DNA from 2 places in the Defluviimonas sp. D31 genome. Region 2 is predicted to be linked to the other one. Evidence: riboswitches for the same ligand, from Rfam matches in the RefSeq annotation. Region 2 holds a riboswitch; the other holds the start of a gene.
The links. A riboswitch is a leader RNA that binds a small molecule or an ion and turns the genes downstream of it on or off. The one in region 2 is predicted to bind cobalamin.

Region 1 (3,630 bases), on a different contig from region 2:
GCCGATCTCGGCGGGGTGATGGTCGAGGAACCGGACGCGGCCGGGGTCTCCGGCCTCCCGTGCCAGCGCGTCGTCACCTCCTCGGGCATGCTGGTGGTCGCGCCCTCCAGCGCCCAGATGCGGATTCTCCTGGCCAGTGACGCGCGGGCGTTCCGCGCCCGCCTGTCGCGGGTGGCCGAGGCCCGCGCGCTCCACTGGAGCTTCGAGCGGCGCAGGGGCGAGCTTGTCAGCGGTCTCTGGGAGGCGGCGCGGAGCTGGGACCTGCTGCTCCTCGGCCACCGGCCAATCTCTCGCCGGCGCGGCAGCGTCGTCGCGATCCTGCCGCCCGGCCCGACCGAGATCGACGCGCGCGCGTTGGCCGAAACGCTGGCCTCCGCGCTCGGGACCGGGATCGTGACGATGACGCCGATGGCCGGCACGGAGGCGGAGGCCGAGGAGGCGCTCCTGCGCCGGGTCAGCCGGACCAATGCCGCCGTTGTGATCGTGGATCTCGGCGCCGGACCCGTGCGCGGCCCCGACGCGCTGCGCCGGCTTCTGGATGCCGCGCGCTGCCCGGTGCTGGTGATTGGCGCCGGGCGCGTACCGGCAACGATCGCCCATACAACGCAGATTCCGCCCGCGCCGAACGAGGACGGTTCGACCTGAGCGCGCAAGTTCGGGCGGCCCGTGTCGCTCCGGGTCGGGAAGCGGTCGGAACCGGCTTGACAGCCCAGCCGGGCAAAGGGCATGACGGCTGCCGATGGTCCCGGCCAAGCCAAGCGCGGCCGGGTGAAAAGGGAACACGGTAAGGAAGAGCCGCAAGGGCGCCGAAGCCGTGACTGCACCCGCAACTGTAGGCGGCGAGCGACCCCCGGATACCACTGGCCCCGAGACGGCCGGGAAGGTGGGGCGAGCATGGACCCGCAAGTCAGGAGACCTGCCATCGACGAACGTAGCCAGACCGGGCGGGCTGCCCGGGGAGGGTGTCGATGACTTGTGCCGGACGCGGTCCCATGCCGCGCGCTGCCTTGGCAGGCCATCATCCTTGCGTCGCGATGCGCGGCGCGGGGGTCTTCCCCTGTTGCCCCCCGGTCGCCACCTGACCCCGAGGGAGACCCCATGTTCCTGCGCACCGGCCTGACGGCCCTGCTCCTGTCCTCCACCGCCGCCGTCGCGGCGGAAGGCCCCACCCAATACCCGCTCACCATCGAGAACTGCGGCGAGACGATCAGCTTCGACGCTGCCCCCGGCGCGGCAGTGAGCGTCGGCCAGGCCGCGACCGAGATCCTCTATTCGCTCGGCCTCGGCGCCAAGGTCGCCGGTACCTCTGTCTGGTTCTCCGAGGTCCTGCCCGAGTTCGCCGACCTGAACGCCGGTATCGAGCGGCTCGCCGACAACGACCCGAGCTTCGAGAGCGTCGTCCCGAAGAAGCCGGGCCTCGTCGCGGTACAATACGAATGGCACGTCGGCCCCGAGGGCATCGTCGCCACCCGCCAGCAGTTCCACGACCTCGCGATTCCGACCTACATCCTGCCCACCGACTGCGTCGCCAAGGACAACACCACGGGCGCCGACGGCACTCGGCTCGCGATGTTCTCGACCGAGAGCGTGCATCAAGGCATCCGCGAACTCGCCGCGATCTTCGACGTGGCCGCCGATGGCGAGGCGCTCGTCGCCGACCTGACCGCGCGCGAGGTCGCCGCTGTCGAGAAGGCGCAGGTGCTTGGCCTCAAGGACGCCTCGGCGCTCTTCTGGTTCTCCTCGACCGAGCTCGCGGCCGATCCCTTCGTCGCCGGCCGGAAGGGCGCGCCGGGCTACATGATGGAGAAGCTCGGGCTCCGCAACGTCGTGGAAAGCGACGAGGAATGGCCGACTGTCGGCTGGGAGACGCTGGCCAAGGCCGACCCGACCGTGATCGTCATCGCCAGTATGGACCGCCGCCGCTTCGAGGCCGACGACGTCGAGAAGAAGCTCGAATTCCTGAAGACCGATCCGGTGGCGAGCCAGATGACCGCCGTCAAGGAAGGCCGCATCGTGGTGATGGACGCGCAGGACATGGAGGCGACGATCCGCACCGTGCGCGGGCTTGAGGACCTGTCCGGCGCGCTCGAGTCCTACGGGCTCGCGCAATGAGCCTCGCCGTCGCGGGTTCGGGCGGCGCGGGCCGCCGCATCGGTGTGGGCGGCCTGGCGCTGGCCGGGCTCGCGGCGGCGCTTCTGGCCGGGGTGGTGATCGGCGAGACGGCGCTGCCGCCTCTCACCGTCCTCCAGGTGCTGGCCAACAAGGTTCTCGGCGCCGGATACGCGCTCGATCCGGTGGACGAGGGCATCATATGGAATTACCGGCTGACGCGGGCGATCGTCGCGGCGGCCTGCGGCGCGGGGCTCGCGGTGTCGGGCGTGGTGCTTCAGGCGCTGTTGCGCAACGCGCTCGCCGATCCCTATGTGCTCGGGATCTCGGCCGGAGCCTCGACCGGGGCGGTGGCGGTGACGATCGCGGGGCTCGGCGCGGGGCTCCTGTCCCTGTCCTTCGGCGCCTTCATCGGCGCGATCCTCGCCTTCGGCATCGTCGCGCTGCTCGCCCGCGCGGCGGGGGGCGGTGCGGGGGCGGCGGGCGCGGCGCAGATCGTGCTGGCCGGCATCGCGGGCGCGCAGCTTTTCAACGCGCTGACCGCGCTCATCATCGCCAAGTCGGCCAATTCCGATCAGGCCCGAGGCATCATGTTCTGGCTCATGGGCAGCCTCGGCGGCGTGCGCTGGCCCGATGTCTGGCTCGCGGTGCCGGTGGCGGCGGCGGGCGTCCTGATCGTGGCGCTTCATACCCGCGCGCTCGACGCCTTCGCATTCGGCTCGGAGGCCGCCGCCTCGCTCGGCGTGCCGGTCCGGCGGGTGCAGGCGGCGCTGATCGGCACCTCGGCCATGATCACGGCGGTGATGGTGTCGATGGTCGGGGCGATCGGCTTCGTCGGCCTCGTCATCCCCCATGCCGCGCGCTTTCTCGTCGGGCCGCGCCACGGGCGGCTCATCCCCGCCTCGGCCTTCATGGGGGCGGTTTTCCTCATCCTCGCCGACATCCTGTCGCGCGTGGTCATTCCGGGCCAGGTGCTGCCGATCGGCGTCGTCACTGCGCTCGTCGGCGCGCCGGCCTTCGCGGCGATCCTTGTCAGGGGAGGGCGGCGGCTGTGATCGACGCAGAGGATCTTTGCTATTCCGTCCGTGGCCGCCGGCTTCTCCAAGGCGTTACGCTCGGCCTTCATCCCGGCGAGACGCTCGGCCTTGTCGGGCCGAACGGCTCGGGCAAGTCGACGCTCCTGCGGCTTCTTGCCGGGCTGACGCGGCCCGAGGCGGGCATCGTCCGGCTCGACGGCGCGCCGCTTGCGAGCCTGCCGCGCCGCACCGTAGCGCAGCGCGTGGCCTTCGTCGCGCAAGCCGCCGAGACAGCCGAGCGGCTGACCGGCCGCCAGGTGGTGGAACTGGGCCGCACGCCCTGGCTCGACGCGCTCGCTCCCTGGTCGGAGGCGGACGAGAGCATCGTCGACGGCGCGCTCGCCACGGTCGAGATGCTGGATCTGGCCGAGCGGCAATGGGGCACGCTCTCGGGCGGCGAGCGGCAGCGGCTCCACATCGCCCGCGCGCTGGCGCAGCGGCCCGA
Region 2 (3,630 bases):
CGCCGACGCGGCGGAGTTCGTGGCCGCGCATCTCGATCTGGGCGCCCTTCGCGCGGTGGCCGGGGCGACGCGGCTTCGGCCCGGCGCACCGGTGCCGGTGGTGCCGCCGGGACAGCGGGTCGCGCTGGCGCAGGACCAGGCGTTCTCCTTCGTCTATCCGCATCTTCTCGATGGCTGGCGTGCCGCCGGGGCGGAGATCCTGCCGTTCTCGCCGCTGGCTGACGAGGCACCGGACGCGGACGCCGATTGCTGCTGGCTGCCGGGCGGCTATCCGGAACTCCACGGCGCGCGGCTCGCGGCGGCGGGGCGGTTCCGGCAAGGTTTGAGACGGTTTTCCGAGACCCGCCCCGTGCACGGCGAATGCGGTGGCTACATGGCGATGGGCACGGCGATCATCGACCGCGACGGCGTGGGACACGAGATGGCGGGGCTTCTCGGCCTCGTGACCTCGTTCGAGAAGCGCAGGATGCATCTCGGCTACCGGCTCGCCGCGCTTGCCGCGCCGCTGCCGGGGTTCGGAGCGGGCGCGCGGCTTCGGGGTCACGAATTTCACTACTCGACGATCCTCGAACAGCCGGATATGGCGCTCGCGAGCGTCGTCGACGCCAATGGCGATCCGGTGCCCGAGACCGGGTCGCGCCGGGGCCAGGCCACCGGCACGTTCTTCCACCTGATCGCGGAGGCGACATGAAGGGTTTCGTCAGTTTCGTTTCCTCCGGCCCTGGTGATCCGGAGCTTCTGACGCTGAAGGCGGTGGACCGGCTCCAGAAGGCCGATGCGGTGCTCTTCGACGATCTCTCGTCGGGCCCGATTCTCGCCAAGGCGCGCGAGGGCGCGGACATGGTCGGCGTCGGCAAGCGCGCGGGCCGCGCCTCGCCGAAGCAGGACCATGTGAGCCGGCTCCTGGTGGAATACGCGAGTTCAGGCGCCCGGGTCGTGCGGCTGAAGTCGGGCGATTCCGGGCTTTTCGGACGGCTCGAGGAGGAAATCACCGCCTGCCGCGAGGCCGGGATCGACTACGAGATCATTCCCGGCGTGACCTCGGCGATGGCGGCGGCGGCGGCGGCGGGGATTCCGCTGACGCGGCGGCTGACGGCGCGGCGGGTGCAGTTCGTCACCGGCCATGACGTCACCGGGGCGCTGCCCGAGGATCTGAACATCGCCGCCCTCGCCGACCCTACGGCGACGACCGTGGTCTTCATGGGCAAGCGCACCTTCGCCGAGCTTGCACGTCGCCTGCAGGGCGCGGGGATGTCGGCCGAGACGCCGGCGCTTCTGGCCGAAAGCGTCTCTACGCCGGCGGAAAAGATCGTTCGTGGCACGCTGGGGTCGATGGAGCGCCTGATCGAGGCCGAGGCCTCCGACGGGCCGGCGCTGATCCTGCTCGGCCCCTTGGCCGAGGGGAAATGAGCGCCGTCACCATCACCGTCTGCCGGTCCTGCCCGGCTGGGCAGGCCGGGCTTGCGTCGCGGCTCGCCGAGGCGGTCGGCGATGCCGCGACGGTGCGCGAGATCGACTGCATGTCTGGCTGCACCCGGCCCTCGAGCGTCGCCTTCCGCGCCGAGGGCAAGACCGCCTATCTCTTCGGCGATATAACCGAGGCCGAGATCCCGAATCTCGTGACCTTTCTTTCGCTCTACCTGGCCTCGCCCGACGGCACCCTTGCCGATGCGCGCCCGCTCGGGACACTGAGGGAAAAGGCGATCGCCCGGATTCCGGGGTGACAGGTCGCAATCGGCGCGGCGATTGGCGCTTATCCACCTTGACCGGATGGTCCGCTTGCTGGCAGATGGAAGGGCATGGTGTCCATGAGGCGCAAAGCGTCCGGACCGAAACGGGAATGGGGAAGGGTGGACCAAAGGCGGCACCCGAAGCCCCAACCGCCCCCGCGACTGTGAGCGGCGAGCGGCTTTCCAACGGCCACTGGGGTTCGCCCCCGGGAAGGCGGAAGGCCGCAGCGACCCGCAAGTCAGGAGACCGGCCATGTGGGAAGGCAACAAAAGCCGTCGGGTGTGACGGCAAGGAGAACGACATGAACGCTACGACCCATTCCGCCGCCAAGACCTCCACCGGGCTTCTGTCCATCGTGTTCGTTGCGCTGATCGGCGCGACGATGCTGTTCGTTGCGGGCCACGCCCAGTCGGCGACCCTGCACGATGCCGCGCATGACATGCGCCACGCGACCGGTTTTCCCTGCCACTGAGCAGGGCCTGACGGTCTCAAAATGATCCAACGTTTGCTGGCCGGCGGGCTGATCGCCGGCTTTGCAGCGGGGCTGTTCGCGGCTCTGCTGCATTTCGCATTCATCCAGGAGCTGATCCTCTTGGGTGAGGAATACGAAACCGGGTCGCTGACCCATTTCGCCGGTGCCGGCGGGGCACCCGCCCAGGCGGGGCACGACCACGCGGCAGGCGAGGCGGCGCATGATCACGGCGACGCCACCGCCGAGGGCGAAGAATCCGCGGTCACGCGCAATGCGCTCACGGTCCTCTTCACCGGGCTCATCTATGCGAGCTACGGGCTGATCCTGGTCGCGGGCTACGCGCTGGCCGAGCATTTCGGCCGCAAGGTCGACGCGCGGGAAGGCATCCTCTGGGGCATCGCGGGCTATGCCGCGTTCCAGCTCGCCCCGGCGATGGGCCTCGCGCCGGAACTGCCGGGCACGATCGCGGCGGATCTGGGAGCGCGGCAGGCTTGGTGGCTTGGCACCGTGGTGGCGACGGCCGTTGGGCTGGCGCTGCTGGCCTATGGGCGGAGCTTCGTCGCCGCCGGCATCGCCGGCGCGCTGCTGGCCGCGCCGCATGTGATCGGTGCGCCGCACATCGACCAGTACTTTGGCGTCGCGCCCACCGAGGTCGGCGCGGAATACTCGGCGCGCGTGCTCGGTGTCGGACTCGCGGTCTGGGCAGCGCTTGGCTGGCTCTCGGGCCGGCTCTGGGCCGGTTCGCGCGCCTGATCCGGCGGCGGCACGAAAACGGACCCCGCGCATGGACATGCGCGGGGTCTTTTGCAATCTATCACCGGACAGGAAAGGGCGGGATATGATCGAGCTTCTTCTCATCGGCATCGGCACCGGCAATCCCGACCACGTGACTCGTCAGGCCGAGAAGGCGTTGCGCTCGGCCGATCTGGTGCTGATCCCGAGGAAGGGCGCGAACAAGGCCGATCTCGCGGAGCTCAGGCAGGCGATCTGCGACGAGGTACTGGGGGGCAGCGCGGCGCGGGTGGTTGCGTTCGACCTGCCGAAGCGCGACGCGGAGAACCCCGACTACCGCGCCGGGGTCGACGACTGGCACGACGCCATCGCCAAGGTCTGGACAGACACTATTCAGGCCGAAATCGGCGATACGGGCCGGGTGGCGCTGCTGGTCTGGGGCGATCCCTCGCTTTACGACAGCACGCTCCGGATCGCCGGACGGGTGGACCGGGCGGTGCCGCTCAAGGTCACGGTCATTCCCGGCATCACCTCGCTGCAGGCGCTGACCGCGTCCCACGCGATCCCGATCAACGAGATCGGCGCGCCGTTCGTCGTCACCACCGGCCGGAAATTGCGCGAGGAGGGCTGGCCCGCTGGCGCCGACACGCTGGCGATCATGCTCGACGGCGAGTGCTCGTTCCAGTCGATCGACC

Region 1: another riboswitch for cobalamin. It lies ahead of R5H32_RS17545 (ABC transporter substrate-binding protein); the one in region 2 lies ahead of R5H32_RS07980 (CbtB domain-containing protein).

Annotation. Positions count from the first base shown of each region.
Region 1 covers NZ_JAWQFN010000012.1:7,568-11,197, forward strand. The annotation lists gene R5H32_RS17540 (hypothetical protein) at 1-645, shown strand, start outside; cobalamin riboswitch at 724-939, shown strand; gene R5H32_RS17545 (ABC transporter substrate-binding protein) at 1,099-2,112, shown strand; gene R5H32_RS17550 (iron ABC transporter permease) at 2,109-3,164, shown strand; gene R5H32_RS17555 (ABC transporter ATP-binding protein) at 3,161-3,630, shown strand, end outside.
Region 2 covers NZ_JAWQFN010000003.1:319,790-323,419, reverse strand. The annotation lists gene R5H32_RS07995 (cobyrinate a,c-diamide synthase) at 1-691, shown strand, start outside; gene cobA (uroporphyrinogen-III C-methyltransferase) at 688-1,410, shown strand; gene R5H32_RS07985 (DUF1636 domain-containing protein) at 1,407-1,724, shown strand; cobalamin riboswitch at 1,784-2,001, shown strand; gene R5H32_RS07980 (CbtB domain-containing protein) at 2,033-2,203, shown strand; gene R5H32_RS07975 (CbtA family protein) at 2,225-2,956, shown strand; gene cobF (precorrin-6A synthase (deacetylating)) at 3,042-3,630, shown strand, end outside.